DNA from 2 places in the Streptomyces griseiscabiei genome. Region 1 is predicted to be linked to the other one. Evidence: predicted binding sites of a transcription regulator. Region 1 holds the regulator's gene; the other holds the start of a gene.
What was found. Region 1 encodes HspR, which represses chaperone genes until heat shock. Its sites were predicted from a motif close to TTGAGNNNNNNNNNCTCAA; they were not measured.

Region 1 (14,881 bases):
GTCGCCTCCTCCGCCGTACGTCCTCCCGCCAGCAGCCGGATGCTCCACAGTCCGGTGGCCGACGCCTTGGCGAGTTCCTTGTGCCGGCGTTCCAACCGGGCCGCCGCGATGGCGTACTCGGGCGAACCGTCCGCCTTGGACTGGGCCCTGCGCTGCTCGTCGGCGACATCACCGGTGAGTTCATGGAGATCGGCGTCGGCCACCGGCTCGGCGAACACCAGCCAGGCGAAGGGTTCCTGCCATACCCCGAGGAGACAGTCCTCCAGGGTGGGCCGCAGGCGGGCGGCACCCGGCCCCGTGGCGTTGGCCGCTCCCGTGGCATTGACCGCGTCGTCCACGAGAAGCCCGTCGGTCACGCCCTCGACGACGCTCCAGTGGGGGAACTCCGCGAGCAGGGAGGCCGCCGCCCCCGTCGGCACGACGAGTCCGCGCGCTCCGGCGGGGAGCCGCAGGAGAGCCGTATCGCCGCCGTCCGCGTCCGCCCGGCCGCCGAGCAGCGCGCTCCCCCCGATCAGGACGTCGATCGGCCGGTCCACCGCCCGGCGTGCCCACCCGACGAACACCGCGCCGCCTGCCGGGTCATGGAACCGCCGTGTGTGATGGGCGGAGATCAGCGCGGCGAGCCGCTGCGCGTGCAGGTCGTCGCCGGACCCGGGGGCCCGGTCCTCGGCAGGCCGCCCGCGAGGGACCTCGCGCAGCAGACAGGTCTCCATGCCGGCGAAACGCTGCCACGTGCCGCCGGAAGCCGTGTGGTCCATGGGATCAGACCCCTCCCGCCCGCTGCCCGCGGATCGCGTAGCAGCAGTAACGGGTCGGGCGTACGGGACGCGCATACGCGGGCCCGCTTCCGTACGGCTTGAAGTCGCTGCCGGAGATGTCCGGCAGCGCGAAAGAAAGGGCGGGATCCTTCAGTTGGGCAGGCTCGTGCACGAGCGGCTTTGTTGGCAACTTCCCCCCCTGTTGTCGATCTTGCGCCTACACCTTAGAGTCGCGCGCGCCGAGGGCCAAGCCTTGCAACTGTGACGTCGCTCCGGGCACCATCGCTGGACTGGGAACGTGCTTTCGTGCAGCATGTCCCGGCTGTGGATCATCAGCTGGCTCTCCGCTTCGGCGGGCATGGAGGCGAGTTCAATCAACACAGGCGTATCTTCTGCCGCCCTCGCCCGATGAGGGTGTCCCGGCCGGGCTCATGTCCACGCATCCACTGTTCCATTGGCGCCTGCGCGCCCGAGACCTCTGTCGCCTGACCGGCCGGGAGCCCCACTCATGACCGTCGTAAGCACCGAGTCGGGACCTCTCGGCCGTTATCAGCGCCTCTTCGACCCCGGCCAGCGCCTCGGCTGGATCCACCGCGACCCCGAGTCGTTGCGTCAGCCCTTCGTCGAGCCCGAGCCCGAGCGTGAGGAGTTGCCTGCCGAGTACGACACCCGCGTGGAGGCCGCCCGGCTCAGCCGCAAGGCCCGCCTGCGGTCCGCGCTCGCCTTCGGTGTCAGTGCCGCGGTGGTGTGCTATCTGCTGAGCCTCCTTGTCGGCCCCGCCGTGAACGCGATCAGTGCGGCCGTGATCGCCTTCGGGGCCGCTCACCTGGCCTACGCCTCATGGCAGTTGCGCTCCGCCACCCGCGCCCGCGCGGCGCAGAAGACCACACAGGAACAGCGTTTCCAGCACGCGTGGCAGTCCTGGCACCAGCGTCGGCAGTTCCACGAGAGCCATCAGCAGCAGTGGATCGGCGGCATGGACGCCTGGGGCACACTCCCCTACGACCCGGACACCCGGCGGCTGGACATCTTCGGGGGCAGCCAGCGCGGCCGCGAGGGCTTCCTCTCGGTCTTCGGCACCTCGACTCTGCGCCACCGGCCGTTGATCGTGCTGGACCTGACACAGGCCCTGATCTGCCGCGAGCTGTCCGTGCTCGCCGAAGTCTGCGGTCTGCCCGTGGATGTGCAGTTGCTGCCCAGCCGGATGGCGGAAAGCGGCATCGTCAGCGCCCTCGCACCGCACGAGCTGGTGCAGGCCCTGGTCGAGGCCATGAACGGTGACAACGCCGAGTCCGGCCGGGCCGAGCGGGCCGTCTACGCCCGGGTTCTCACGCAGGTGTGCGGCGTGCTGGGCGCCGACGTCTCCCTGGCCCGGCTGGGCGCCGGGCTGCGTGTGCTGATCGGTGAGGACGACGACACCAAGGTGCTGAGCAGGGACGAGCGCAACATCATCGCGGACGACCTGTTCAGCGACAAGAACAAGGACCAGATACGGGACAGCCTGTTCCGGCTGGTGTCCTTCGTGGATCCACTGGTGGAACTGGGCACGGCGCGCGGGGGGCGCGGTCCGGGATATCTCACCTGTGTCGCTCTCGACCCCGGGGCCGGCTCGGCGAGCACGGAGCTGCTGGCCGACCTGGCCGTGCAGAGCGTGATGCGGAGGCTGTCCTCCTTCGAGGAGGCCGCCCCGTCCGTGATCGTGGCTCTCGGTGAGCAGGGTCTGCAGCGGCGCCATCTCGAACAGCTGGCTCAGGTCTGCGAGCGGCACGGCGCTCAACTCACCTTTGTGCACGCACACTTGAGGGACGCGGGAGAGCAGCTGATCGGCGGTGGCACAGTCGGCTTCATGCGGCTCGGAAACCATCAGGAGGCCATGATCGCCGCCGACTTCATGGGCCGTCACCACTCCTTCGTCCTGCACACCCTGACGGACACGGAAGGGCGGACCGTCAACACGTCCATCGCCAGCACGCTCGGCTCGTCCACGAGCAGGGGCACGACCCAGAGCAGTTCCGTCACCCGGGGCCGGAACAGCTCCTCCACCTATCAGGGCGCCTTCAACCCGCTCTCGGTGGCGAGTTCCACCAACTCCGGCCGCAGTCACAGCACGACGTCCGGCGTCTCCACCACCGTCACGCACGGCACGAACGAGTCCACGACCCGCACAACGGGTGAGAGCGACAGCACCAGCCTGGCCACCGGGCGGCAGCGCGTCTACGAGTACGCCCTCGAACCCACACAGCTCCAGGCTCTCGCCGAGTTCAGCCTGCTGGTGGTGGAGCGACAGGCGGGCGGGGCCGTGCAGGTGCACGCCGGGGACTGCAACCCGAACATCGTCCTGCTCGACCGGGTCAGTACCCAGCCGTTTCCCCAAGTCGACACACCCCCGCAGCAGCACAGCCCCGCCCCCGCCGAGCGAGCGTCCGTACCGCAGCATCAGCCGCACACGTCCATCCAGCCCCCGGTGACACCCCAGCAGCCGTACCCGCCCACGCCTCACCAGCCCGCGTGGCCGTCCCCGCCACCTCAGTCGCAGCCTCCGGCCGGCCGGACCCCGGTCACTCCGCCGAACCAGCCCGGACACCAGGGCGGCGGCTTTCGGTGACGGACCGCGAGGAACGCTGAATCGGATCAGGAGGGCTGGTCGTTTCAGCTACGCGCGGGGCCCGGAGGTTCAGGTGAACCTCCGGGCCCCGCGCGTACTTCGGACGTTCGGGCGGTCAGTCCGCGGTTGGCTGCCGCCCCTTCGGCCGCCACACCACCAACGCGCTGCTCTGCTGCACTTCCTGATACGGCACCAGGTCACGCCGGTAGGAGGCGTGGACCGCGGCCTCGCGCTGGCGCATGGCCGCGGCGGCGCCGTCGAGGGCGGCCTCCATCTCGGCGACCCGGGACTGGAGCGCGGCGACCTGGTTCTCCAGCTCGATGATGCGCTTGATGCCGGCCAGGTTGATGCCCTCGTCCTGCGACAACTGCTGGACGGTGCGCAGCAGTTCGATGTCACGGGCCGAGTAGCGACGGCCGCGCCCGGCGGTGCGGTCCGGGGAGACCAGGCCGAGACGGTCGTACTGGCGCAGGGTCTGCGGGTGCAGACCGGAGAGCTGGGCGGCCACCGAGATGACGTACACCGGTGTCTCTTCCGTCAGCTCGTACGCCCGACCCAGTGGATTCTGTCTACGGCGGCCGTCCATCACATTCATGCTCCCTTCGCGGCCTGGAACAGCTCCGCTCGCGGGTCCTCGCCCGCGGTCGCCTCGCGATACGCCTCCAGCGCGTCACGAGCCTTCCCCGACAGGTCCTGCGGGACACTCACCTCGACCGTGATCAGCAGGTCCCCGCGGGTGCCGTCCTTGCGGAAGGCGCCCTTGCCCCGGGCCCGCATCGTACGGCCGTTGGGGGTGCCCGGAGGCAGTTTCAGGGTGACCGGCGGTCCGCCCAGGGTCGGGACCCGGACCTCTCCGCCGAGGGCCGCCTCGGGATAGGTCACCGGGACGGTCACCGTGAGGTTGTCGTCCTTGCGGCCGAACACCGGGTGCGGGTCGACATGGACGACGACGTACAGGTCGCCCGCCGGGCCGCCCCGTTCACCGGGGGCGCCCTTGCCGCGCAGCCGGATCCGCTGGCCGTCGGAGACGCCCGCCGGGATCCTGACCTGCATGGTGCGGGAGGACTTGGCGCGGCCCGAGCCCTTGCAGATGTCGCAGGCGTGCTCGGCGATCAGTCCGCGGCCCTTGCAGTCCGGGCAGGGGTCGGTCAGGGAGAAACCGCCGCCGGAGCCCCGCGCGACCTGCCCGGTGCCGACGCACGTCGGGCACACCCGGGGGGTGCCGTTGGCGTCGCCGGTGCCCGAACAGGCCTTGCAGGGCGACTGCGAGGACATCCGCAGGGGCACGGTGGCGCCCTCGATGGCCTCGGTGAAGCTCAGCGTGACCTCGGACTCGATGTCCTGGCCGCGCCGGGGCTGCACCCGGGTGGTGCCGGAGCTGCCCCGGTTGAACAGGCCGCCGAAGACATCGCCGATGCCCCCGCCGAAGCCGCCCGCGCCCTGCTGGCCCTGGGCGCCGCCGCCGAAGAGGTCGCCCAGGTCGAAGTTGAACGAGCCGCCGCCGGCGCCGGGTCCGGGGCGGAAGCCGCCGTTGCCGAAGAGGGCGCGGGCCTCGTCGTACTCCTTGCGCTTCTTGGGGTCACCGAGGATGTCGTTGGCCTCGGAGATCTCCTTGAAGCGCTCCTCGGCCTTGGTGTTCCCCTTGTTGGCGTCCGGGTGGAACTCGCGGGCGAGCTTGCGGTACGCCTTCTTGATCTCGGCCTCGGTGGCGTCCTTGGGGACGCCGAGGACCTTGTAGTAGTCCTTCTCGATGAAGTCCTTGGTACTCATCCGCGACGTCCCTCCTTCCACTCACCGTGCACGCCACCGTGTACGCCGTCGGCGTCAGCCCTCGTCCGGGCCACCGCTCTCCTTGTCGTCGGCCGCCGCCGTCTGCTCCTCGGAGCCCTCGGCCTTGACGGTCTGCGCCCCCGGCTGCGGCTCGGCCACGGCCACCCGCGCGGGGCGGATGGTGCGCTCGCCGATGCGATACCCCGGCTGGAGAATCGCCACGCACGTCGTCTCGGTGACGTCGGGCGCGTAGCTGTGCATCAGGGCCTCGTGGATCGTCGGGTCGAAGGGCTCGCCCTCCTTGCCGAACTGCATGAGTCCCATCTTCGCCGCGACGGTCTCCAGCGACTCCGCGACGGACTTGAAGCCGCCGACCAGTTCGCTGTGCTCCCGCGCGCGGCCGATGTCGTCGAGTACGGGCAGGAGTTCGGTCAGGAGGTTCGCGATGGCGATCTCCTTGACCGTGATCCGGTCGCGCTCCACCCGGCGACGGTAGTTCTGGTACTCGGCCTGGAGGCGCTGGAGGTCCGTCGTGCGCTCACCGAGCGCCGTACGCACCTGGTCCAGCTGTGCCGTCAGACCGGCCACCTGGGCCGCCGCTGCCGCGTCCCCGGCCGGGGCCGCCCCCTCCTGGGGGGCGGCCTTCGGCTCGGCGTCGTTCGAGCCGGAGGGGACATCAGGCTGCTGCGGCTGAGCCGACTGCGGCTGCTGCTCGTCGAAGCCCGGGGTCTCCTCCGTCACGCGGCACCGTCCTTGCGGTCACGGTCCTCGTCGACGATCTCGGCGTCGACGACGTCGTCGTCCGCCTTGGCGTCACCGGCGCCGGGGCCGGCCTCGCCGCCCGCGGCCTGCGCGGCCTGGGCGTCGGCGTACAGGGCCTGGCCGAGCTTCTGCGAGACGGCCGCGACCTTCTCGGTGGCGGTGCGGATCTCGGCGGTGTCCTCGCCCTTGAGCACGTCCTTCAGCTCGGCGACGGACGCCTCGACCTCGGTCTTGATGTCACCGGGGACCTTGTCCTCGTTGTCCTTGAGGAACTTCTCGGTCTGGTAGACCAGCTGCTCGCCCTGGTTGCGGGTCTCGGCGGCCTCGCGGCGGGCGTGGTCCTCCTCCGCGTACTTCTCGGCCTCCTGGCGCATCCGGTCGACCTCGTCCTTCGGCAGCGAGGAGCCGCCGGTGACGGTCATCTTCTGCTCCTTGCCCGTGCCCAGGTCCTTCGCGGTCACGTGCATGATGCCGTTGGCGTCGATGTCGAAGGCGACCTCGATCTGCGGGACACCGCGCGGGGCGGGCGGCAGACCGGTCAGCTCGAACATCCCGAGCTTCTTGTTGTACGCCGCGATCTCGCGCTCGCCCTGGTAGACCTGGATCTGCACGGACGGCTGGTTGTCCTCGGCGGTGGTGAAGATCTCGGACCGCTTGGTCGGGATCGTCGTGTTCCGCTCGATGAGCTTGGTCATGATGCCGCCCTTGGTCTCGATACCGAGGGACAGCGGGGTGACGTCGAGGAGCAGGACGTCCTTGACCTCACCCTTGAGGACACCGGCCTGGAGGGCGGCGCCGATGGCGACGACCTCGTCCGGGTTGACGCCCTTGTTGGCCTCGTTGCCGCCGGTCAGTTCCTTGACCAGTTCGGCGACGGCGGGCATACGGGTGGAGCCGCCGACGAGAACGACGTGGTCGATCTCGGAGAGGGCGATCCCGGCGTCCTTGATGACGTTGTGGAACGGCGTCTTGCAGCGCTCCAGCAGGTCGGCCGTCAGCTGCTGGAACTGGGCGCGGGTGAGCTTCTCGTCCAGGTGCAGCGGGCCCTCGGCGGAGGCCGTGATGTAGGGCAGGTTGATCGAGGTCTCGGTGGACGAGGACAGCTCGATCTTGGCCTTCTCGGCGGCCTCGCGGAGGCGCTGGAGGGCCATCTTGTCCTTGGCGAGGTCCACACCGTGGCCGGCGCGGAACTGCTGCACCAGGTAGTCGACGACACGCTGGTCCCAGTCGTCACCACCGAGGTGGTTGTCGCCGTTGGTGGCCTTCACCTCGACGACGCCGTCACCGATCTCCAGGAGCGACACGTCGAAGGTGCCGCCACCGAGGTCGAAGACGAGGATCGTCTGGTCGTCCTTGTCCAGGCCGTAGGCGAGGGCGGCGGCGGTGGGCTCGTTGACGATGCGCAGGACGTTGAGGCCCGCGATCTCACCGGCCTCCTTGGTGGCCTGCCGCTCCGAGTCGTTGAAGTACGCCGGGACGGTGATGACCGCGTCCGCGACCTTCTCGCCCAGGTAGGCCTCGGCGTCGCGCTTCAGCTTCTGCAGGATGAAGGCGCTCATCTGCTGCGGGTTGAAGTGCTTCCCGTCGAGCTCGATCTTCCAGTCCGTACCCATGTGACGCTTGACCGACCGGATGGTCCGGTCCACGTTCGTGACCGCCTGGCGCTTGGCGACCTCGCCGACGAGCACCTCGCCGTTCTTGGCGAAGGCGACGACGGACGGCGTGGTCCTGGCGCCCTCTGCGTTGGTGATGACGGTGGGCTCGCCGCCTTCAAGAACGCTGACGACGGAGTTAGTCGTGCCCAGGTCGATGCCGACCGCACGTGCCATTTCAATTCCTCCAGCAATGACTTGAGTGGAACGGACTCAAGTGTGCATGACGCCCCCCGATGGGTCAACAGAGCTGAGTCGAGGAGGCTCAACTCTTATGTTTTGCTTATACGCAACCGAGGGCTGACCTGGGGAAATGAGAGTACGAGGGTGGGTGTCGCCCTACCCCACCCACCCCCTCCGCCCCAGTTCCGCCGCCTCCTGCTCGCGGAACCGCCGGGGCCGGGACGACGGAGCGGGCGCCCGCCCGCTCGGAATGGGCCGGGCACGATGGACCCCCGTGGGGACGGGCCGGGCGGCCGTGGCCGGCGGACGGCGGACCTCGGTCGCGGCGGCCGGGACCGAGCGGCCGGCCCGGGTCGCGGGGGCCGCGGGCGCCGGCCGGGGCGCACCGGTCGGCACGAAGAGCATCCCCAGGACCACCACCCCGGTCGCCCCCGCCACCCACCAGGCGAACCGCGGCTCCGTCCACAGCATGTGGATGGCGAGCCCGACCCCCGTGGAACCCGCCGCGCACACCCCGAGCACGACCACCGCCCCCGGCGGCGTGAGCCCGATCCGCCGCAGCCGGTGCGCGAGATGGTCCGGCCCGCCCCGCCACAGCTCCCGTCCCGCCCGTTTCCGCGAGACCAGCGCGAGGACCACGTCGGCGGTGGCCACGGCGGTGAGGGCGAAGGGCGCCCCGACGCCGGCGCCGTACCCGACGGCGTACACCTGCAGAACGCCCCCCGCGAGCACGAACCCCACGAACAGCGCCCCGCAGGTGCCGAGCACGACGCGCGCGGGCGGCCAGTTGTGCATCAGGAACCCGGTGAGCGCGGCGGCCAGCACACTGAAGAGGGTGGCCAGACCGTCCATGACCTCGGCCGCCGCGCACCCGCTCAGCGCGAACGCGGTGACCGCTCCGACCACGCCGAGCACCCCGTCCGACCGGGCCATCCCCTTGAACCCGTGCACCACGAGAGCGATCCAGCAGACCCCGGCCATCCCGCCCAGGACCCCCAGATCGCGGTACGGCACCACCAGCGCGGCGGCGACGACCACCCCCGCCGCCCCCACCACCGCCGGCAGCCGCCACACATCACCGACCAGCCCGAGCAGCCCGAGCCCGGCCCCCACGACGATCAGCCGCCCGGCCTCCTGGCCCAGCGGGGCGACCCCGCTCCACTCCCCCACCCAGGCCACGGCCCCCACCCCGGCCATCACCGCGACACCGCCGAGCAGCGGCACCCGCCGCCCCCGGCGCCGCTCGGCGATCCCCAGCCGCAGCGCGGGCAGACGGACGGCCGCCGAGAGCACGGCGGTCAGCAACAGGGCGGAGGCGGCGGCGAGGATTCCGTACAGCACGGATCCAAGTTAGGCGCGAATGTCACAATTTCGCATGAATAACACGATCGTTTTGAAATAACACGATCGCCCCGAAGTCGCCCCACGGCCGCCCCGGGGTATGACGGGGCCGCACTCAGGCAACCCTCAGCGACGCAGATCACCGCCCCCCTGGCTACAGTGCGGCAGGAGAACTGGGTAGTCTCAGACGGACTGCATAAGTTACCGCTTAGTAATGACTCCCCTCGCAGGCCCGAGGAGCCCCGAAATGCAACTCGCCGCGATCATCGTGTCGCTGGTCCTGACCGTGGTCGGCGTCGCGCTGATCTCGCGGGCCGTGGCGCAGATCTACCGGTTCGTGAAGCTCGGTCAGCCGGTACCGGCGGGCAGCCGGACGGACGACCCGAAGGCGCGCACGATCACCCTGGCCCGGGAGTTCCTCGGCCACACCCGGATGAACCGGTGGGGGATCGTGGGCTTCGCCCACTGGTTCGTCGCGATCGGCTTCCTGACGCTGCCGCCCACCCTCGCCCAGGCGTACGGCCAGCTGTTCCAGGCCGACTGGACGCTGCCGGTGATCGGCGGCTTCCTGCCGTTCGAGATGTACATCGAGTTCATCGGTGTGATGACGATCCTCGGCATCCTCGTGCTGATCGCCATCCGGCTGCTGAACCTGCCCTCCCGGGCCGGCCGCAAGTCGCGTTTCGCGGGCTCCAAGGCCTGGCAGGCGTACTTCGTCGAGTACGTCATCCTCACCATCGGCCTCGCCATCTACACCCTGCGCGGTCTCGAGGGCGCCATCCACCACGTGGAGCACTACGAGGCCGGGTACTTCGCCTCGTACCCGCTGGTCGTGGCCTTCCGGGACCTGGACCCGAGCACCCTGCAGAACCTGGTGTACCTCACCGCGATGATCAAGATCGGTGTCTCGCTGATCTGGATGATCACGGTCTCGCTGAACACCAACATGGGCGTCGCCTGGCACCGCTTCCTCGGCTTCCCGAACATCTGGTTCAAGCGCAACGCCGACGGCGCCACGGCGCTGGGCGGTCTGCAGCCGATGACCTCGGGCGGCAAGCCGATCGACTTCACCGACCCCGGTGACGACGACGTCTTCGGTGTCTCCCAGGTCGAGCAGTTCTCCTGGAAGGGCATCCTCGACTTCTCCACCTGTACCGAGTGCGGCCGCTGCCAGTCGCAGTGCCCCGCCTGGAACACCGGCAAGCCGCTCTCCCCGAAGCTGCTGATCATGTCGCTGCGCGACCACGCGCACGCCAAGGCCCCGTATCTGCTGGCCGGTGGCGGCAAGTCGATGGAGGGCGAGGAGAAGGCGTCCGAGGAGCAGCTGGCGGGCGTGCCCGCCGCGGCCCTGGCCGAGGCCGAGCGCCCGCTGATCGGGACCGTCGAGGAGAACGGCGTCATCGACCCGGACGTCCTGTGGTCCTGCACCACCTGCGGCGCCTGTGTCGAGCAGTGCCCGGTCGACATCGAGCACGTCGACCACATCGTCGACATGCGCCGCTACCAGGTGATGATCGAGTCCGCGTTCCCGTCCGAGGCGGGCACGATGCTCAAGAACCTGGAGAAGAAGGGCAACCCCTGGGGCCTGGCGAAGAAGCAGCGCCTGGAGTGGCTCAAGGAGCTGGACTTCGAGGTCCCGGTCGTCGGCAAGGACATCGAGGACCTCTCCGAGGTCGAGTACCTCTACTGGGTCGGCTGCGCCGGCGCCCTGGAGGACCGCGCCAAGAAGACCACCAAGGCCTTCGCGGAGCTGCTCCACATGGCGGGCGTCACGTTCGCGATCATGGGCGGCGACGAGAAGTGCACCGGCGACTCCGCCCGCCGTCTCGGCAACGAGCCCCTGTTCCAGGAACTCGGCATGGAGAACGTCGCCGCGCTGAACATGGCCTTCGGCGAGGACGACGAGGACGAGTCGACGAAGAAGCCGAAGTCGGCGAAGAAGATCGTCGCCACCTGCCCGCACTGCCTCAACACCCTCGGCAACGAGTACCCGCAGCTCGGCGGCGACTACGAGGTCATCCACCACACCCAGCTGCTCCAGCACCTCATCGACGAGGGCAAGCTGCTGCCGGTGACCCCGGTCGAGGGTCTGATCACCTACCACGACCCCTGCTACCTGGGCCGCCACAACAAGATCTACACGCCCCCGCGCGAGATCATGTCGGCCGTCCCGGGCCTGCGCCAGCAGGAGATGCACCGCCACAAGGAGCGCGGCTTCTGCTGCGGCGCCGGCGGCGCCCGGATGTGGATGGAGGAGCGGATCGGCAAGCGCATCAACAACGAGCGCGTCGACGAGGCCCTCTCCCTCAACCCCGACATCGTCTCGACGGCCTGCCCGTTCTGCCTCGTCATGCTCACGGACTCCGTGAACGGCAAGAAGAACGACGGCAAGGCCAAGGAGTCCATCACGGTCGTCGACGTCGCCCAGCTGCTGCTGGAGTCCGTCAAGACCCCGGTCCCGGACGACGAGCCCCCGGCGGGCGAGGCGGAGACGGAGAGCGAGCCGGAGCCGCAGCCGGTGAAGTAGGCGCCGCGCACGCGCACGGCAGTCGGTACGACGACGCCCCCGGTCCCCTCGGACCGGGGGCGTCGTCGTGGCACTCGCGCGGGCCACCGCGCCGACGGCCCGGCCGGCTCACCGCCCATCGATCGCCAGCAACTCCTCGACCTCGGGCGGCAGGTCGTCGCCCGAGCGCACCATGAAGTGGGGCTCCTCGTCCGCCGAGGAGCGGATGGCTATGGCATCGGCCGGGTCCAGCCCCTTGATCGTGTACGCCTGGAACAGCGCCGGCTCGGCCGAGGGGTCGGCCTCGCCGGGAGTGTCGTCGCACGGCACCGCGCGGGCCTTCCCGGCCTTGGCCCCCAGCTCGATCTTCGCGTCGCCCCGGTCGAGGTAGCTGTCGCCGCCGTAGTCCACGACGAACACACACTTCGCCGGAACCGGGCCGCTGCCGCTGTGGCCGCTGCCGGGACCGCCGTCACCGCCATCGTCCTCGGGCACCTCGTCGAGGGCGGTCGCGTCGTCACCCTCTCCGGCGACGTCACCCTCGCCGCCCCGCCCGTCCTTCCCAAAGAGGCGCTCGGCCGCCGCGTTCGTGCTTTCGTCCTCGGTGATGTGGACCAGGACGCGCACCTCGCCCCCCGGTGACTCACGGACCGCGATCGCGTCCTCGGTGTCCACGCCCTTGATGGCGTAGGCCGCGTAGACGGTCAGGTCCCCGGCCGCCACCCGGTCCTCCTCGCCGCCGCCCTGGTCCTCGCAGACCGAGTCCCGTGCGGTGCCCGCCTTCGCGCCGAGGACGACGTCGACCTCGCCCACCTCGACGTACTGCCGGTCGTCGTGGTCCACGGCGAACACGCACGAGGCCGAACTCGTGCCCCCTGTGTCCAGTGCCGCGCACCCGACGGCCGACGGGATCGTCGCCAGGACGGCCAGGGCGATTCGTACACGGGTACCGCTCAGCATCTCGTCTCCCACCGGTTCGACGGCCTGTCTGTCGTTGCCTCGCACCGCAGACGCGCCAGCGCGGCGGAACGTTCGGACCGCGCGACCCGCAGAACTTTCTCGAACTGCCGTACAACCCTCCCGCCACTCCACCGGTCTCCTGTTCGCCAACTTCCCGTGAACCCCGTACCAACTCCGGGCGAACACGGACAGGAAGGGCACCCCATTGACTGCGGACGTCTGCCAGGCGTCCCGCATGCAGCAGGAGATTCCCGCATGCACAAGCATCTGCGACTCGCCCTCGCGACGGCCTCCGCGGTCGCGCTGACGGGCGGTCTGCTCACGTTCTCGGCCGCTACGGCGACGGCGGCCGACTCGGTCCACCACCCTGTGGCGGACTTCAACAACGACGGGTTCGGTGACGTCGCGTACGCGGCAGGGTCCGCCACCGTCGGCGGCAAGAAGGGCGCCGGACAGATCGTCGCCCTCTACGGCTCGGCGAGCGGTGTGACCTCCGCCAAGCGCACCACGATCAGCCAGAACACGACCGGTGTGCCCGGCAGCGCCGAGACGAACGACGCGTTCGGCTGGGTCAGCGCGTACGGCGACTTCAACGGCGACGGCTACGACGACCTCGCCGTCTCCGCGTACCTGGAGGATGTCTCCGGCGACGCGGACGGTGGCACGGTCGCGATCGTGTGGGGCTCGTCGAAGGGCCTGTCAGGCGCCACGACGATCGCTGACCCGACGCCCTCCGCCCACGACAGGTGGGGCAAGTCCCTGGCGGCCGGCGACTTCGACGGCGACGGGACGGAGGACCTCGCGGTCGGGGCCACATCGAGCACGATCCACGTCTTCAAGGCCGGCATCAGCAAGTCCGGTACGGCGGGCGCCCGTTACACCGTCAAGCCGCCCATCATGTCGGGCGACGGCACCGGCCCGCTCAACCTCACGGCGGGCGACGTCAACGGGGACAAGCGGACCGACCTGATCGTCGACGGCTTCGAGACGGACAGCGCGTACAACTGGAACGCCAACTACTACGTGCCCGGCACGACCACCGGCCTGAAGGCCGCGTCCGCGCAGAAGCTGAAGCCCGGCATCATCACCGGCATCGGTGACGTCAACGGCGACGGTTACGGCGACATCGTGACCGGCTCCGAGTGGGACCCGTCCAAGGACGGCAGCGAGCCCTCCGTGCCCGAGTCCGCCACCGGTGGCAAGGTCCACATCGTCTACGGCTCGGCCTCCGGCCCGGCCGGCGCCACCTCGGTCACCCAGAACACCGGCAACGTCCCCGGCTCCTCCGAGCGCGGCGACTTCTTCGGCAACGAGATCTCGCTCGGCGACATCAACGGCGACGGCTTCCAGGACCTCGTGGTGGGCGCGGCCGGCGAGAACCTGAACGGCGTAGTCAACGCGGGCGCGGTGACGGTCCTCTACGGCTCGGCCTCCGGCGTCGACACGACCTCCGGTTACCAGTACCTCGCCCAGTCCACGGCGGGCGTCCCCGGCTCGGACGAGGGGGACGACTTCTTCGGCTCCGAGGTCAAGCTCACCGACGTCACGGGTGACGGCAGGGCGGACCTGACGGTCGGCGCGTACGGCGAGAACAGCGGCAACGGCTCGGTCGTCTACCTGCCCTCCAACGGCTCGAAGATCACCACGACCGGCTCGCGGTCTCTGTCGACGTCCTCGGTCGGCGTCTCGACGGACGCGTCCCCGCTGTTCGGCGGCAACGCGGCCAACTGACGTCTTCCGTCCACCGATCGGGCCCGCGCCCCCAAGGGTGCGGGCCCTCTCCCACCTCGTTCCGGAGCCCTCCCTTTGCGCACCCGCCCCTTCCTCCTGGCCGCAGGCCTCCTCGTCTCCGGCCTGACCCCACTCGCCCTGGCCACGCCCGCAGCCGCCGCCCCCGCCAAGTACGCCGACGACTTCAACGGCGACGGCCACCGCGACTACGCGGTCTACTCCCACGGCCCGGACTTCGCCAGCGAGGGCGGCGGAATCCTGGTCACCTTCGGCACGGCGGGCGGCGGGCCCGGTACGAAGACGCAGTTCATCGACCAGGCGAGCGCGGGCGTCCCCGGCGCCGACGAGAGGGACGACTTCTTCGGCGAGATCCGCACGGCCGCGGACTTCGACAAGGACGGCTACGGCGACCTCGCGGTCTCCGCCAACGGCGAGAACGTCGGCGCGCACAAGGACAACGGCACCGTCACCGTCCTGTGGGGCGGCAAGAAGGGCCTGTCCGGCGGCACGACCGTCCCGTTCAAGGGCCCGAAGGGCGTATCCGGCCGGGCGGCCGACCTCGCCACCGGTGACTTCGACGGCGACGGCCACCAGGACCTGGCCCTGGTCCGCG
Region 2 (14,881 bases), on a different contig from region 1:
GAGGCGGCGTCAGAGACGGCGGAGTCCACTCAGCACCCTTTCCAGCAGAGCGCGGTCCGGCTGTCCCGGTCCGTGACCTGTTCCGTACACACGGATCTTTCCCTGGTCCGCGAGATCGCTGAGGAGGACGCGGACCACACCGAGCGGCATCTTCAGCAGCGCGGCGATCTCCGCCACCGTCCGCATACGGCGGCAGAGTTCGACGATGGCCCGCATCTCGGGCATCACCTTGGTGTTGAGTGAACCTCCCCCACTATTGAACATGTGGGCGGTACCCCCAACCAACTCCGGCCGCTCCGCCGGGGCTTCGAGTACGGCGACGAAGGTCTCCACATGCAGGACGTGGCCGAAGCGGGTCCGGCCGCCGGTGAGCGAGTAGGGGCGTACGCGGGCGAGTTTGCGGTCGCCGCCGCGCACCGGGAGCTTCTTGGCGCCCTTCGCGCCCGCGCCCTTCGCGCCTCCCGTGCCCTTGACCGTCTTCGCGGACTTCGTGCCCTTCGGCCCGGCGGGCCGCTTGGCCGGGCCGGGCTCGGGGGCGCGGGCCCGGTGCTGCCGCGGGCCGTTCATCGACGGCTCCCGGCGGCCTCGGTCTCCTTCTGCGACTCGGCCTCCAGGGACTTGCGCAGTTCGCTGCGGAGCTCCGGGGTGAGGACATGGCCGGCGCGGCCGACAAAGAGCGCCATGTGGTACGCGACCACGCTCATGTCGCAGTCCGGTGAGCCGTGCACCCCGAGCAGCGAGCCGTCGCTGATCGACATCACGAAGAGGCTGCCGTGGTCCATCGCGACCATCGTCTGCTTGACCCCGCCGAACTCCATCAGCTTGGCGGCACCGATGGTGAGGCTGCCGATGCCGGAGACGATGGTGGCCAGGTCGGCGGCGGAGCCCCGGGGGCCCTGCGGCCGTTCGTCCCGGACCTGACGGGCCTCGGCGATTCTGCCGGGGTCGGAGGAGAGCAGCAGCAGGCCGTCGGAGGAGACCACCGCGACCGACAGCAGCCCCGGCACCTCCTCGACGAGGTTGGTCAGGAGCCAGTGCAGGTTGCGGGCTTCACTGCTCAGTCCGAAGGTAATGGGCGCGGTCAACTGCTTTCCTCCTCGGAAGTGCCCCCCGTGGTGTCAACTGCCTCTGTCCGGTACTCATGTGCCACGTGCTGATGCTCCAGGGGCATCCGTGTCTCGCCCGACTGCTCGGCGATCTCCGCCTCGACGTCGCGGCGCCCCTGGCTGGCCCCCTGGTGGAACCCGCCGAGCCTACGGCGCAGTTCCTCGGCGTTCACGCCCCCGGCCCTGGGCCTCGGGGGCATGGGCGTGGGCTCGGTGATCCTGGGCGTGCGCTTGGGCAGGCCCTTGTCGGTCAGGCGCGGGGTCTCCTCGCCCCGTCGCCCCTCCGTGCCGGCCCGCGGCGCCTCCGCCGCGCGCCCCGCGTTGCCTTCCTCGTCGGCGGCCCGCTCATGGGCTTCGGGTTCGTCCGTGTACGGGTCCTCGCCCGCCCACGGCTCCTCGTCCTCGTCGGCGACATCCTCGTCGGCGCCCTTCCCCGGGGCCACCGGAGCGAAGAGCTCCATCGTCGTCTCGGACACGGACTCGGTCCCGCTCCCGGATCCGGCCCCGGGTCCGTCGTCTTCCGGTACGACGGTCCCGGTGGCCTCCGCCGTGTCGGCGAAGTCGGCGGCGTCGGCGGCCGTCCCCACGGCCTCCCGCGCCAGCAGTGCCCGCTCGGCCGCCTCGATGAGCGGGTCGCCGTCGCCTTCCGGCTCACGGACGGCGACGGAACGGCCGGGCAGGACGTTCGAGTTGGCCTCGGCGTCGGCGCCCGGCAGAGTGAGCGCGGGCGTGAGCGAGACCGGGGTGCCCACGGGCACGGCGGGCGTGGGGGCCAGCAGTGCCTTGGGCAGGACGACGACCGCGGCGGTGCCGCCCGAGTCGTGCCGCTGGAGCCGGACCGGGGTGCCGAGCCGGTGGGCGAGGCGGGCGACGACGTACAGGCCGAGGCCGAGTCCCTCGCCGTCCTCCTGCTCGTAGGGCGCCTCGGGGTCGAAGTCGGTGAGGCGGGCGTTGAGCCGGGCGAGGCGGTCGGGGGCGACGCCGATGCCGCCGTCCTGGACGGAGAGGGTGATCTCGCCGTTCTCCATCAGCCAGCCGGAGACCTCGACGGACATCTCCGGCGGCGAGAACGAGGTGCCGTTCTCCATCAGTTCGGCCAGCAGATGGCTGAGGTCGTCGGCGGCGAACCCGGCGACGTGCGCGGCCGGCGGCAGCGCGGCGATGCGGACGCGTTCGTAGCGCTCGATCTCGCTGACCGCGGCGCGGACGACGTCCACGAGCGGGACGGCTCCGGCGTGGTGCTGGATGTGCTCGTGGCCGGCCAGGACGAGGAGGTTCTCACTGTGGCGGCGCATGACGGTCGCGAAGTGGTCGAGCTTGAAGAGGGTGGCGAGCCGGTCCGGGTCCTGCTCGCGCTCCTCCAGGGACTCGATGACGGCGAGCTGCCGTTCGACGAGGCCGAGGGTGCGCAGCGCCAGGTTGACGAAGGTGGCGTGGACGCTGTGCTGGACCTTCGTCAGATGCGCCGTGGCCGCGGCGAGTTCGGCGCGCAGCCGGTCGCGGTCGTCGGCCATGGTCTGGCGCTGGCCGATGAGGTGCTTGCGGTCGCCCTCCAGGGGCGCGAGTCGCTCGTGCAGCGCGAGGGCGTGCGCGTGGAGCGCGTTGACGGAGCGCACGACCTGGGCGAACTCGTCGTTGCGGCCGGTGAACTTGACCGGTTCCTCGGTCGCCGGGTCGCCGGCCACGCGGGCGGAGCCGATGCGCAGCACCGCGAGCGGGCGGGTGAGGGAGCGGGCCATGCCGGTGGCGACACCGACGGCGAGGAGCATCAGGGCGCCGAGGACGGCGATCCGGATCTCCAGCGCGGTGACGTCCTCGTCGCGGAGCTGGGCGAGGTCCTTGGTGCGCCGGTCGTAGAGCGAGGACTCGGCGCCGCGCATCAGCTCCACACGGGCGGAGAGCGCCGCGCCCACCTTCTTGGCGCTGGTGCCCGCCTCGTTCGCGGAGAGCGTGGGCTGGTCGGTGAGGGCCGCCAGGTACTTCTCGGCGCTGTCGGCCTCGGGGCCGGTGACCGTGGCGTCGTACGAGGAGCGGCCGGCGGCGGGCGCGGTCTCGCGGAAGTGGGAGAGGGCCGCGTCGGAGCGGACCCGGGCCTGCTGCGCGACGGCGGTGAGCGCGTCGCGCTGCTTGGCGTCGGCGGCCGAGGCGCCGGTCGTGGTGGTGGGCAGCCCGGTGGTGGGGTCGATGACCGTCTGTGTGGTCGTCGGGACGCTGAGCGCGGCGACGAGCAGGCCCCGGGCGGCGGCGGCCTGCTGGACGGCGGTGTCGAGTTCGGCGAGGGCGTAGGCGCCGCCGCCCGCGCGCGGGGGCAGTTCGGCGGCGAGTTCCTCGGCCAGGGCGTGGAGTTCGGTGACGACGGCGGTGTACGCCGTGTGCGCCTCGAGCGCGGTGCTCTTCCCGGAGAGCGCGGCCTCCCGGACGCCGGCGATGGACTCGATGTCCTCGCGCAGCCCGGCGGAGGTGTCGGTGTCCGCGCTCAGTTCCCTGACCTGGGTGTCGACGCGTTCGCCGCGCTGCCTGCTGGGCTCGGCCGACTTGGGCCGCCCGGCGGCGATGTACGCGGTGACCTCGTCGCGTTCGTCCGCCAGCGCGTGCGCCAGCGTGAGCGCTTCCTGGGTCTGCCCGGCGAGGGTGACCAGGCTCTGGGTGTCGTGCAGTTGCTCCGAGGCGGCGAGGATCGAGGGTGACCCGGCGCCCGCTATGGCGGCGGCGACCACGGCCACGGCCACGATGAGCCGGTTGCGTACGTGCGCCTTCCGCCCGGTGCCGACGGCGGGGGCCTCGGCCTGTGCCGTCCCCTGCTGGTTCGAGGAGGCCGCCGAGGCCTTCGAAGCTGCCTTCTTGCCTGCGCGCCGAGGCCGCGTCTTCTGCACCGGTGCTCGCATTCCTGACTCGTGTACCCATGGGCCGGGGTGACGATCCGTCGACCGGTCGAAAGCCGTCGGTCGCTAGTCGTATGTCGTGCACAGCCGTCCCCCCGGTACGGCTCCCGACCCTCCCAGTGCCGGTGGGCGACGGTCCCGCATCAACAGTCCCGCCACCCGAAGGAGTGAACATCGCCGGGGAGTTGGCGGGCAAGTTCCTCCGGCTCGTGCCGATGCCCCGTACTGCGGGCCGGTTGGACGTCGGCGACGCGCTTTGACAGTATTCGCCGCCGCGCTTCACCGCTCACGATCATTCCATGCCAAACCCGGCGCCCTGTCTGGAGGGTCCGGGTCGTACGGCGACCATTGTCGGCCTTTCACTGATCTTGTGGAGGGCTCGTGCAGACTGGCCGAATGCGCACGGAACTCGTCTCGGAGCCCGGCAACCCCTTCCACCCCAACGAGGACTTCGCGGCGGTGGCCCTGCCCGCGGGGGGACAGGGCGGCGCCCTGGTCGTCCTCGACGGGGTGACCCCGCCGCCCGGGGGCCACGGCTGTCGACATTCGGTCGCATGGTTCACTTCCCGCCTCGGCGGCTCCCTGACCGAACTGTCCGTTTCGGAGCGGGATTCGCCGTTGTCCGACGTGCTCTCACAGGCCATTTCCCGTACCGCCGGGGCGCACGTCCAAACCTGTGACCTTTCTCACCCACGAACCCCACAGGCCACGGTGGTTGTCGCCCGCTGGTCCCGGACGGCCGTGGAGTACCTGGTGTTGTCGGACTCGGCCCTGCTGTTCGAGCGGCCGGACAACACGGTGACGGCCGTCCTGGACGACCGTCTCTCCCGGCTCCCCCGCGCGGCCCTGGCCACGGCCGCGCACGTCGACTCGGTCCTGCGCAACAAGGAGGGCGGCTTCTGGACGGCCGCCGCGGATCCCGCCGTGGCCGCGCGGGCGGTGACGGGAACCCTCCCCCGCGAGGAGGTCCGCGCACTGCTCGCGTTGACGGACGGCGCGAGCCGCTGGACGGAGATGTTCCGGGAGGGCGACTGGGCCGACCTCCTCGCCTTCACCCGCAAGACGGGGACCCGGGGGCTGGTGCGGCGGGTGCGGGAGCTCGAAGCCACCGACACGGACCGCGTGTTCCTGGGCCGTGCCAAGAGGCACGACGACGCGAGCGCGGTGTTCGCCGAGTGGTAGTCAGCTCTCCACGCCGCGGTTGAGCTGGAGCAGCAGCCGGGCCAGCTCGGCCACCTCGTCGCGGTCCCAGCCGGCGAGCTGGCGTACGTACGCTCCCCGGCGGGCGTCGCGGACCGCGCGGAAACGGGCGCGGCCCTCGTCCGTGAGGTGGACGAGCCAGGCGCGGCCGTCGGCGGGGTCGGGTTCGCGGGCGATGAGTCCGAGGTGCTCCAGGGCGCGGAGCTGACGGGACATGGTGGCCTTGCCGACACCGATGAAGGCGGCGAGTTCGGTGGCGCGCAGGCGGCCGGCCTCGTCGAGGCGGGCGAGGAGGCCGTAGGCGGCGGACTCCAGGTCGGGGTGGACGGCGCGGGCCATCTCCCCGGACTTGGCGCGGGCCCGCCGCAACAGGACCGTCAGCTCCCGCTCCAGCGCGAGGTACGCCTGGTCCATCCCGCTCACCGGCAGATCGGCGCCGACACCGCCGCCTTCGCCGTCGCCGATTCCGCCTTCGTCCTGCACGTGGGGGCTCCTGATTCCTGTTGCGGGTACCTGCGGGTCAGTATTTCGCAGGTGGGGGGCGGACAGGGTCCAGGGCGCCCGCGGGTCCGGTGGGGGCTGGTCGCGCAGTTCCCCGCGCCCCTGAAAGCAACAGGCCCCTGCGGGCCTGAAAAGCACGGGGCGCAGCCCCTGCTCTTCAGGGGCGCGGGGAACTGCGCGAGAAGCCCCACGCACCCGCACCCGGCACGCACCCCGGACACCCCCCACCTCACCCCGTCACGCCGCCGCCGGCACCGCCGTCTCCGCCGGCGCGAGCGCCAGCTCCAGCACCTGCCGGACATCCGTCACGGCGTGGACGTCGAGCTTGTCCAGCACCTCCGCGGGGACGTCGTCGAGGTCGGCCTCGTTCCGCTTGGGGATGACGACGGTGGTGACACCGGCCCGATGCGCCGCGAGCAGCTTCTGCTTGACGCCGCCGATGGGCAGCACCCGCCCGGTCAGCGAGACCTCACCGGTCATCGCCACGTCCGTACGGACCAGCCGCCCGGACAGCAGCGAGGCGAGGGCCGTCGTCATGGTGACGCCGGCGCTCGGGCCGTCCTTGGGGACCGCGCCCGCCGGGAAGTGGATGTGCACACCCCGGTCCTTGAGGTCGGCGACGGGCAGCTCCAGCTCCGCGCCGTGCGAGCGCAGGAAGGAGAGCGCGATCTGCGCGGACTCCTTCATCACGTCGCCCAGCTGGCCGGTGAGGGTCAGCCCCGCCGCGCCCGTCTCCGGGTCGGCGAGCGACGCCTCGACGTACAGCACGTCACCACCCGCGCCGGTGACCGCGAGCCCGGTCGCGACACCCGGCACCGCCGTCCGCCGCTCCGCCGGGTCCTGGGCCGACTCGGGTACGTGGTGCGGGCGCCCGATGAGCCCGCGCAGCTCCCCCTCGGTGACGGTGAACGGCAGCTCCCGCCGCCCCAGTTCGTGCTGGGCCGCGACCTTGCGCAGCAGCCGCGCCACGGACCGTTCCAGGTTCCGCACGCCCGCCTCGCGGGTGTACTCGCCGGCCAGCTTGCGCAGCGCGCCCTCGTCGAGGACGACCTCGTCGGCGCCGAGCCCGGCCCGCTCCAGCTGACGGGGCAGCAGATGGTCCCGGGCGATGACGACCTTCTCGTCCTCGGTGTACCCGTCCAGCCGGACGAGCTCCATCCGGTCGAGCAGGGCCTCGGGGATGGCCTCCAGCACATTGGCCGTGGCGAGGAAGACGACGTCGCTCAGGTCGAGTTCCACCTCCAGGTAGTGGTCCCGGAAGGTGTGGTTCTGCGCGGGGTCGAGGACTTCGAGCAGCGCGGCGGCCGGGTCGCCCCGGAAGTCGGAGCCGACCTTGTCGATCTCGTCGAGCAGGACGACGGGGTTCATGGACCCGGCCTCCTTGATGGCGCGGACGATCCGTCCGGGGAGCGCCCCGACGTACGTACGCCGGTGCCCGCGGATCTCCGCCTCGTCGCGCACACCGCCGAGCGCGACCCGGACGAACTTCCTGCCCATCGCGTGCGCCACGGACTCGCCGAGGCTGGTCTTGCCGACACCGGGCGGCCCGACGAGGGCGAGCACGGCACCGCCGCGCCGCCCGCCGACGACACCCAGCCCCCGGTCCGCGCGCCGCTTGCGCACGGCGAGGTACTCGGTGATGCGCTCCTTCACGTCCTCCAGACCGGCGTGCTCGGCGTCGAGCACCCGCTGGGCGCCCCGGATGTCGTACGCGCCAGTGTCATCGGTTCGCTCGTTCCAGGGAAGTTCGAGCACGGTGTCGAGCCAGGTCCGGATCCAGCCGCCCTCGGGGGACTGGTCGCTGGACCGCTCCAGCTTGTCGACCTCCTTGAGGGCGGCCTCCCGGACCGTCTCCGGCAGGTCGGCGGCCTCGACGCGGGCCCGGTAGTCGTCGGACTCCTCGCCGTCCTGTTCGCCGTTCAGCTCGCGCAGCTCCTTGCGGACGGCTTCGAGCTGACGCCGCAGCAGGAACTCGCGCTGCTGCTTCTCGACGCCCTCCTGGACGTCCTTGGCGATGGTCTCGGCGACGTCCTGCTCGGCGAGGTGGTCGCGCAGCTGCTGGGTGGCGAGCTTCAGCCGGGCGATCGGGTCGGCGGTCTCCAGGAGCTGGATCTTCTGCTCGACGGTGAGGAAGGGCGAGTACCCGGAGTTGTCGGCGAGCGCGGAGACGTCGTCGATCGCCTGCACCCGGTCCACGACCTGCCAGGCGCCGCGCTTGCGCAGCCAGCTGGTGGCAAGTGCCTTGTACTCCTTGACGAGTTCGGCCACCTGTCCGGGCAGCGGCTCCGGCACGCTGTCGTCGGCCCGCGTCCCCTCGACCCACAGGGCGGCGCCGGGCCCGGTGGTCCCGGCCCCGATCCGCACCCGCCCGAGGGCGCGGATGAGCGCGCCGGGGTCGCCGTCCGCCAGCCGTCCGACCTGCTCGACGGTCCCGAGCACACCCGTGCTCACGTACGCCCCGTCGATCCGCGGCACCAGCAGCACCTTCGGCTTCCCGGGCTCGGCCCGGGCCGCCGCCTGCGCGGCCTCCACCGCGGCCCGTACATCTGTGTCATTGAGGTCCAACGGCACCACCATTCCCGGCAGCACGACCTCCTCGTCGAGCGGCAGCACGGGCAGGGTGAGCGGTGCGGACGTCGATGCCATGATCTCTCCCTAGGCAGTCAAGTTGAGCTATGCCGACTCAATGCACATGAGCCGAGGAATGTTCCCCGAGGGGCGGCCCGTTCGCTGTGGGCGATCACGCACCCCGGAGACCGACGGTCACACCCGCCCGCTCCACCATGAGTAATACTCTCTTTCCAACATCACCTATTACCGACTGATTGCTTACCTACTTACTCACCTACACACACGGAGGTCGTGGTGGACGGAATCGTGCGGGCCTGGGTCGACGGATGGGTGGTCTCGCGTGGTGCGGCGCCGCCGGTGGCCGAGCCGTGGGGCTGCACGATCGACATGGGCATGGCCCACCACGTCACCCGCCACGTCCTCGGGGCGACGAACGAGGAGGTGACGGAGGCGGCGGTCCGTAAGGTCGCGGACGCCGTCACCGGGGCCGCGGTCTGGCTCAAGGTCTTCGCGGAGCCGTCGAGGGTGACGCCCTGGCTCGGCGAGGGCTGGTGGGTGGACCCCGAGCCGGGCTGCCTGATGACGACCCGGCTGAGGACGCACGGGACCCCCGCGGCCACGTCCCGCCCCCTCCCCGACGGCTACCGGCTGCGCACCTGGTCGACCGGTGGGGTGACCCGGGTGATGATCGCCGCGCCCGACGGCTCCTTCGCCGCCCGCGGCCAGATCGCCCCCACCGGGGCGACCGCCGTCGTCGACCAGATAGAGACGTCCCCGGACCACCGCCGCCGCGGCCTCGCCACCACCGTCCTCCACACCCTCACCCGCTCCGCCCTCACCCAGGGCGCGGAGACCGGGGTCCTGGCCGGCACACCGGACGGGCGGGCGCTGTACGAGGCACTGGGGTGGAGGGTGGAAGCGCCGCTGACGAGTGCGAGGTTCACGGGGCGGGCGGGCGACGGGCGGCCGTGACCCGGGCGCACGGAACAGCGCCGCCGATCCGGAGCACCGGTCGGCGCGCACCGCCGTACGCGCCCCTCACGCGCCCTCCACGCACCCCCGACCGGCGCACGAGCGCCGCTCGTGCCACCGGCGCACCTCCCCGCCGGTACGACGCCGCCACCTGCGCAACCTCACGCGGTGAATCCATCGATGTGCTCCGCGGCTGCACGGTCCGCGAGTTCCTGGCGTACGCGGCGTGGCTGCGCGCGATGCCGGGCGGGCGGATCGCGGAGGCGGTCACCAGGGCGGCGGAGGCCGTCGACCGGGGCGACCGGCTGGGGCACAGGCTCCGTACCCTCTCCGGCGGGATGAAACAGCGGGTGGGCATCGCGCAGGCCATCGTCGATGCGCCCACACTGCTCCTGCTCGACGAGCCGACGGCCGGGCTCGACCCGTGCGACGACGTCACCGTGCTCCGCTCCGGCCGCCTCGCCTCCACGGCCCGCTGGACGCGCTGGGCGCGGGCGGCGGCTACGCGACGGTCGTGACGGCCTGAGCCCGCCCCGTCCCCGCCCCGGGGCCCACCGGCCCGGCCTGCCGCGCCCGCCGCCAACTCCGCACCACCGGCCAGGTCGCCACCTCGATGGCCAGGGACATCAGATGCCCCCAGTTCGTCATCGGGTCCGCGTACGCGAACAGGTCGTCCACCAGCATGCCGCCGAAGCACAGCAGGATCGGCCACCGCAGCCACGGCGACAGCAGCCCCGCCAACGCGCCCACACTCGCCGCCACCCCGAAGCTGATGCCGTAGTCGAGACGGTGGAGGGAACTGTCGGGGAGACGGCCCGCCAGGACGGCGAAGCCCACCGGGACCTCGGTCGCGAGGGTGGCGAGGACATGGCCCAGCAGGAAGACCGCGGCCGTGCGCCACCCGCCGACCCGGCGTTCCAGCGCGGTCAGCACCAGCACGAAACCGAGGGCGTACGGGGATCCGACCCCGCCCGCGACCCACAGCGCGCTGGCGAACAGCACCAGCACCGGGGTCCGGACCAGGTGCGCCACGTCCGTGCTGGAGCCCTGGTGCAGCGCGTGCACCAGCGCCGGATCGGCGTGCGCGGCGACCAGCGAGGTGCCCAGCAGGACGGCGGCGTAGAAGAAGGTGAAGGGCGTACCGGTGGGCGTGGGGAGCAGCCGCCAAGGGCGCGGGAGCGGGGGGCGCGTGCGCGGGGCGGGCACGCGTTCTTCGAGCCCCGCGGGCTCGCCCTCGGGCTCGTCCTCGCGTCGCGCCACTTCGGCCGGCACCGCACCCGCCTGCCGAGGGATGCCGTCGAGGAAGGGTCGCGCGGCGGTCGCGGTCCCGGAGGCGCCGGTCCCGGCAGCGTCGGTCCCGGCGACGTCTGTCTCGGCAGCGTCGGTCCCAACAGCGTCGGTCTCGGCGGCGTCCAAGGTGAGGCGCTCCTTCCGGTTCACCCCACCTTCGACGCCTCGCCGGTCCCTTGTCTGTGACCCCCGCCACCCGCGCCACGATTCACAGCAACTCGACAGCCGCCGGTGCCCCTAGGCCCTTCTGGTGGATCTCCGACGCCGCGAAGATCCGTCAGAAGGGCCCTAGGGCCTGTCTTCACATTCCCGCCTGCCCCGCGACGCCATGCACGCTCCCCCACTCTCGGCTTCGCTCGAGCGGGAGGTACCCCCACCGCCGCACCGGGCCCTGACCCGAGTACGTCCAGTACGCGGGTCAGGGCCCGGCACGCCGAGAGCACGCTCCCCCAGTCTCGGCTTCGCTCGACCGGGAGGTACCCCCACGACGCCGCGGGGCCGCCCTTCGGGCGACGACGGGAATGTGAAGACAGGCCCTAGGCCGCGTCCGCCCCGATCTCCCGGGCCACCCGCTCCGTATACGCCCGGAACCGCCCCGCCATGTCGAACCCCTTCGGGTCCAGCACCCACTGGATCTGCAGCCCGTCCATCACCGCCGCCAGTTCCTGCGCGACGGCCACGACATCCGTGCCGGCCCGCAGTTCACCGGCGTCCACCCCGCGCCGCAGCACTCCCGCCACGGTGTCCACGACCTCGGCGTACCGCTTGACGAAGTACGTGTGGGCGGGATGACCGGGGTCGCCCGCCTCGGCGGCCAGGACGTTGAACATCCGGGTGCGGCCCGGCCGCGCGCTGTTGTACTCGGCGAGCCGCACGAGCGCGGCGAACATCTGGGCCGCCGAATCGAACTCCTTGGAGAAGAACCGCTCCCGGTCGGACTCGTCCATGCGCTCCAGCACCTGGACGAGCAGATCCTCCTTGCTGCGGAAGTGGTGCAGCAGCCCGCCCTGGGTGATGCCGACATCGTCGGCGATCCGTGCCAGGGAGGAGGCGTGGAAACCCCGCTGGGCGAAGTGCTCGACGGCCGCTTCGAGAATGCGCAGGCGCCGCTCGTCCCCGACGGCGTACGAGCCACGCGTGCCGGACCCCTGCGGCCTCCGGTTTCGCACCATGTCCGCCACCCTAGGGCCTGTCTTCAAATTCCCGTCGTCGCCCGAAGGGCGGCCCCGCGGCGTCGTGGGGGTACCTCCCGGTCGAGCGAAGCCGAGACTGGGGGAGCGTGCTCTTGGCGTGCCGGGCCCTGACCCGCGTACTGGACGTACTCGGGTCAGGGCCCGGTGCGGCGGTGGGGGTACCTCCCGCTCGAGCGAAGCCGAGAGTGGGGGAGCGTGCATGGCGTCGCGGGGCAGGCGGGAATTTGAAGACAGGCCCTAGGGCAGCCCCAGCCCCCGTCGCACGGCCTCGAACCGCCCTCGCGGACCGGCGGTTACACGAGTCAACGACCTCTTCTTTCAAGCCATGTGCCGCGTGATTGTGGCCACTTGCAGCAAACCTAGTACCCACTCGGTTTTGCTGCTTCCCTGAACGGGCCTGCGCGGCAGCGAAGCCGCCCTCGTCCCCCAGGAGAGCCCATGGCCGTCACCCCGGACGCCGTCCCGCTCGGCAAGGCGACCCCACGACCCTCGCAGTCCCCTCAGCCCCCACAGTCCCCTCAGCCACCGCAGTCCCTTCGACCCCCCGGGTCCCCCGACCTCCCCCGGCAGATCGAGAACGCCCCCGCCCGACTCGTCCTCGGTCTGGCCCTGGCCCAGTTCGGCACCTATCTCGCGGTCCTCACCCCGGTCGTCGTCACCCTCGCCCTGCGTGTGAACCAGATCGTCCCGGAGGCGAGCCGGGGCGCGGCCCTCGGCCGGGTGCTCTCCGTCGGCGCCCTGCTCGCGATGCTCGCCAACCCGGTCTTCGGCGCCCTGTCCGACCGTACGACCAGCCGATTCGGCCGGCGGCGGCCCTGGCTGCTCGGCGGCATGGTCACCGGTCTGGCGGGTCTCCTGATCGTCGCCCTCGGCGGCAGCGTGCTCACCCTGATGCTCGGCTGGGCGGTGGCGCAGCTCGGTATCAACGCCACCCTCGCCGCGCTGACCTCGTGCGTACCGGACCTGGTACCGGACCGGCAGCGGGCCCGGGTCTCCGGCATCGTCGGCATGACGCTGTCGCTGTCCCTGGTGGCAGGGGCGGGACTCGCCCAGCTCTTCAGCGGCTCGCTCTTCCTCGCGTTCCTCGTGCCCGGGCTGATCGGCCTGGCCTCGGTCGGCTTCCTGAGCGTGGTCGTCAAGGACCGCGACCGCCCGGCGCGCACCGGCGCGTTCGAGCCGTACAGCCTCAAGGAGTTCCTGCGCAGCTTCTGGGTGAACCCGCGCCGGCACCCCGACTTCATGTGGAACTTCGTCGGCCGCTTCCTGGTCTTCACCGGCGCCGCCTGTGTGACCAGCTACTCCGTCTACTTCCTGATGGACCGCATGGGCTACGACGGCACCGAGGTCGCCGACAGGTTCTTCGTCGGCATGCTCGTCATGGTCGCCGCGACCGTCGTCGGCTCGATCGCGGGCGGCCAGCTCTCCGACCGCTCAGGCCGCCGCAAGCCGTACGTCCTCGGCTCCTCGCTCGGGATGGCGGCCGGGCTCGCGCTGATGGCCACCGCCCACACCTTCGGGACGTATCTCCTCGCCATGGTCGTCTTCGGCTTCGCCGAGGGGCTCTATCTCTCGGTCGACATGGCGCTGGCCGCCGCCGTGCTGCCCGATCCGCAGGAGTCCGCCAAGGACATGGGCGTCCTCAACATCGGCAACGCCCTCCCCCAGTCCCTCGTCCCGATCATCGCCCCGGGCCTGCTGGCCATCGGCGGCACCGGCGCCAACTACAGCGCGCTGTTCCTGTTCGGCGCGCTCGCCTCGATCGCGGGCGCCCTCGCCGTCCAGTTCGTCCGCTCGGTCAAGTAGCGCCGCCCGAGCCCTCGTACAAGGAATCGCATGCTCCCGTACCGCGACCCGCACCGCCCCGTCGACGAACGCGTGGAGGACCTCCTGGCCCGGATGACCCTCGCGGAGAAGGCGGGCCAGCTCTTCCACGCGATGCTCACCATGAACCCCGACGGGTCACTGGCCGAGACGGGCGACGGACCGTTCCTCCGGCACGGCACCACGGACCTGGTCGCGGACGGCCGTCTGACCCACTTCAACCTCGTGGGCCGGTACGGGGTCCGGGAGACGGCCGAGTGGGTCAACCGGCTCCAGGCGCTCGCGGCGGACACCCGGCTGGGCATCCCGGTCACCCTCTCCACCGACCCGCGCCACGCCTTCACCGACCACCCGGGCGCCTCCTTCGGCTCCGGCGCCTTCTCGGCCTGGCCCGAACCCCTGGGTCTGGCCGCGATCGGCGAACCGGAGCTGGTGGAGCGGTTCGCCGACACGGTCCGCCGCGAGTACCTCGCCGTCGGTTTCCGGGTCGCCCTGCACCCGCAGATCGACCTCGCCACCGAGCCCCGCTGGTCCCGTCAGTCCGGCACCTTCGGCTCGTCCGCCGAGGTGACGAGCGCCCTGGTCCGGGCGTACGTCCGCGGTCTCCAGGGGCCCCGGCTCGGCCCGCGCTCGGTGGCCGCCATGGTCAAGCACTTCCCCGGCGGCGGCCCGCAACAGGGCGGTGAGGACCCGCACTTCCCGCACGGCAAGGAGCAGATCTATCCCGGCGGCATGAGCGAGTACCACCTCGCGCCCTTCCGGGCGGCGATCGAGGCCGGCTGCTCACAGCTGATGCCGTACTACGGACAGCCGATCGGCGTGGACGGCTGGGAGGAGGTCGGCTTCGGCTTCAACCGGGACGTCCTCACCGGTCTGCTGCGCGAACGCCTCGGCTTCGACGGCGTCGTCTGCACCGACTGGGGCCTGCTCACCGACGCCCCCATCGGCGGCGAGCTGCACCAGGCCCGTGCCTGGGGCGTCGAACATCTCACCGTCGCCGAGCGCGCCGCCAAGGCCCTGGCCGCGGGCGCCGACCAGTTCGGCGGCGAGCAGTGCCCCGAGGTGATCGTCGAACTGGTCCGCTCCGGCCGGATCGCCGAGGAACGGATCGACACCTCCGTACGCCGGCTGCTGCGCGAGAAGTTCGTCCTCGGCCTCTTCGAGCGGCGCTACGCCGACCCGGACCGCGCCGAGGAGACCGTGGGCGCCGCCGAGTTCACCACCCTCGGCGAGACCGCCCAGCGCCGCTCGCTCACCGTCCTCACCAACCGCTCCCTGCTCCCGCTCACCGACCGGCCGAACCTGTACGTCGAGGGCGTGGGCGCGCAGACGGCGTCCCGGTACG

Region 2: the regulator HspR is predicted to act here: its motif matches at 8,358-8,376, upstream of lon (endopeptidase La).

What each region holds. Positions count from the first base shown of each region.
Region 1 covers NZ_JAGJBZ010000003.1:290,925-305,805, reverse strand. The annotation lists gene J8M51_RS35270 (ATP-binding protein) at 1-758, opposite strand, end outside; gene J8M51_RS35265 (hypothetical protein) at 1,267-3,363, shown strand; gene J8M51_RS35260 (heat shock protein transcriptional repressor HspR) at 3,479-3,958, opposite strand; gene dnaJ (molecular chaperone DnaJ) at 3,955-5,133, opposite strand; gene grpE (nucleotide exchange factor GrpE) at 5,188-5,874, opposite strand; gene dnaK (molecular chaperone DnaK) at 5,871-7,724, opposite strand; gene J8M51_RS35240 (MraY family glycosyltransferase) at 7,887-9,071, opposite strand; gene J8M51_RS35235 ((Fe-S)-binding protein) at 9,319-11,598, shown strand; gene J8M51_RS35230 (DUF6281 family protein) at 11,707-12,537, opposite strand; gene J8M51_RS35225 (FG-GAP-like repeat-containing protein) at 12,793-14,268, shown strand; gene J8M51_RS35220 (FG-GAP and VCBS repeat-containing protein) at 14,344-14,881, shown strand, end outside.
Region 2 covers NZ_JAGJBZ010000002.1:377,149-392,029, reverse strand. The annotation lists gene J8M51_RS19325 (DUF742 domain-containing protein) at 10-567, opposite strand; gene J8M51_RS19320 (roadblock/LC7 domain-containing protein) at 564-1,085, opposite strand; gene J8M51_RS19315 (sensor histidine kinase) at 1,082-3,979, opposite strand; gene J8M51_RS19310 (protein phosphatase 2C domain-containing protein) at 4,385-5,170, shown strand; gene J8M51_RS19305 (MarR family winged helix-turn-helix transcriptional regulator) at 5,171-5,671, opposite strand; gene lon (endopeptidase La) at 5,927-8,335, opposite strand; gene J8M51_RS19295 (GNAT family N-acetyltransferase) at 8,555-9,232, shown strand; gene J8M51_RS19290 (ATP-binding cassette domain-containing protein) at 9,415-9,750, shown strand; gene J8M51_RS19285 (rhomboid-like protein) at 9,734-10,648, opposite strand; gene J8M51_RS19280 (TetR/AcrR family transcriptional regulator) at 11,059-11,694, opposite strand; gene J8M51_RS19275 (MFS transporter) at 12,154-13,518, shown strand; gene J8M51_RS19270 (glycoside hydrolase family 3 protein) at 13,549-14,881, shown strand, end outside.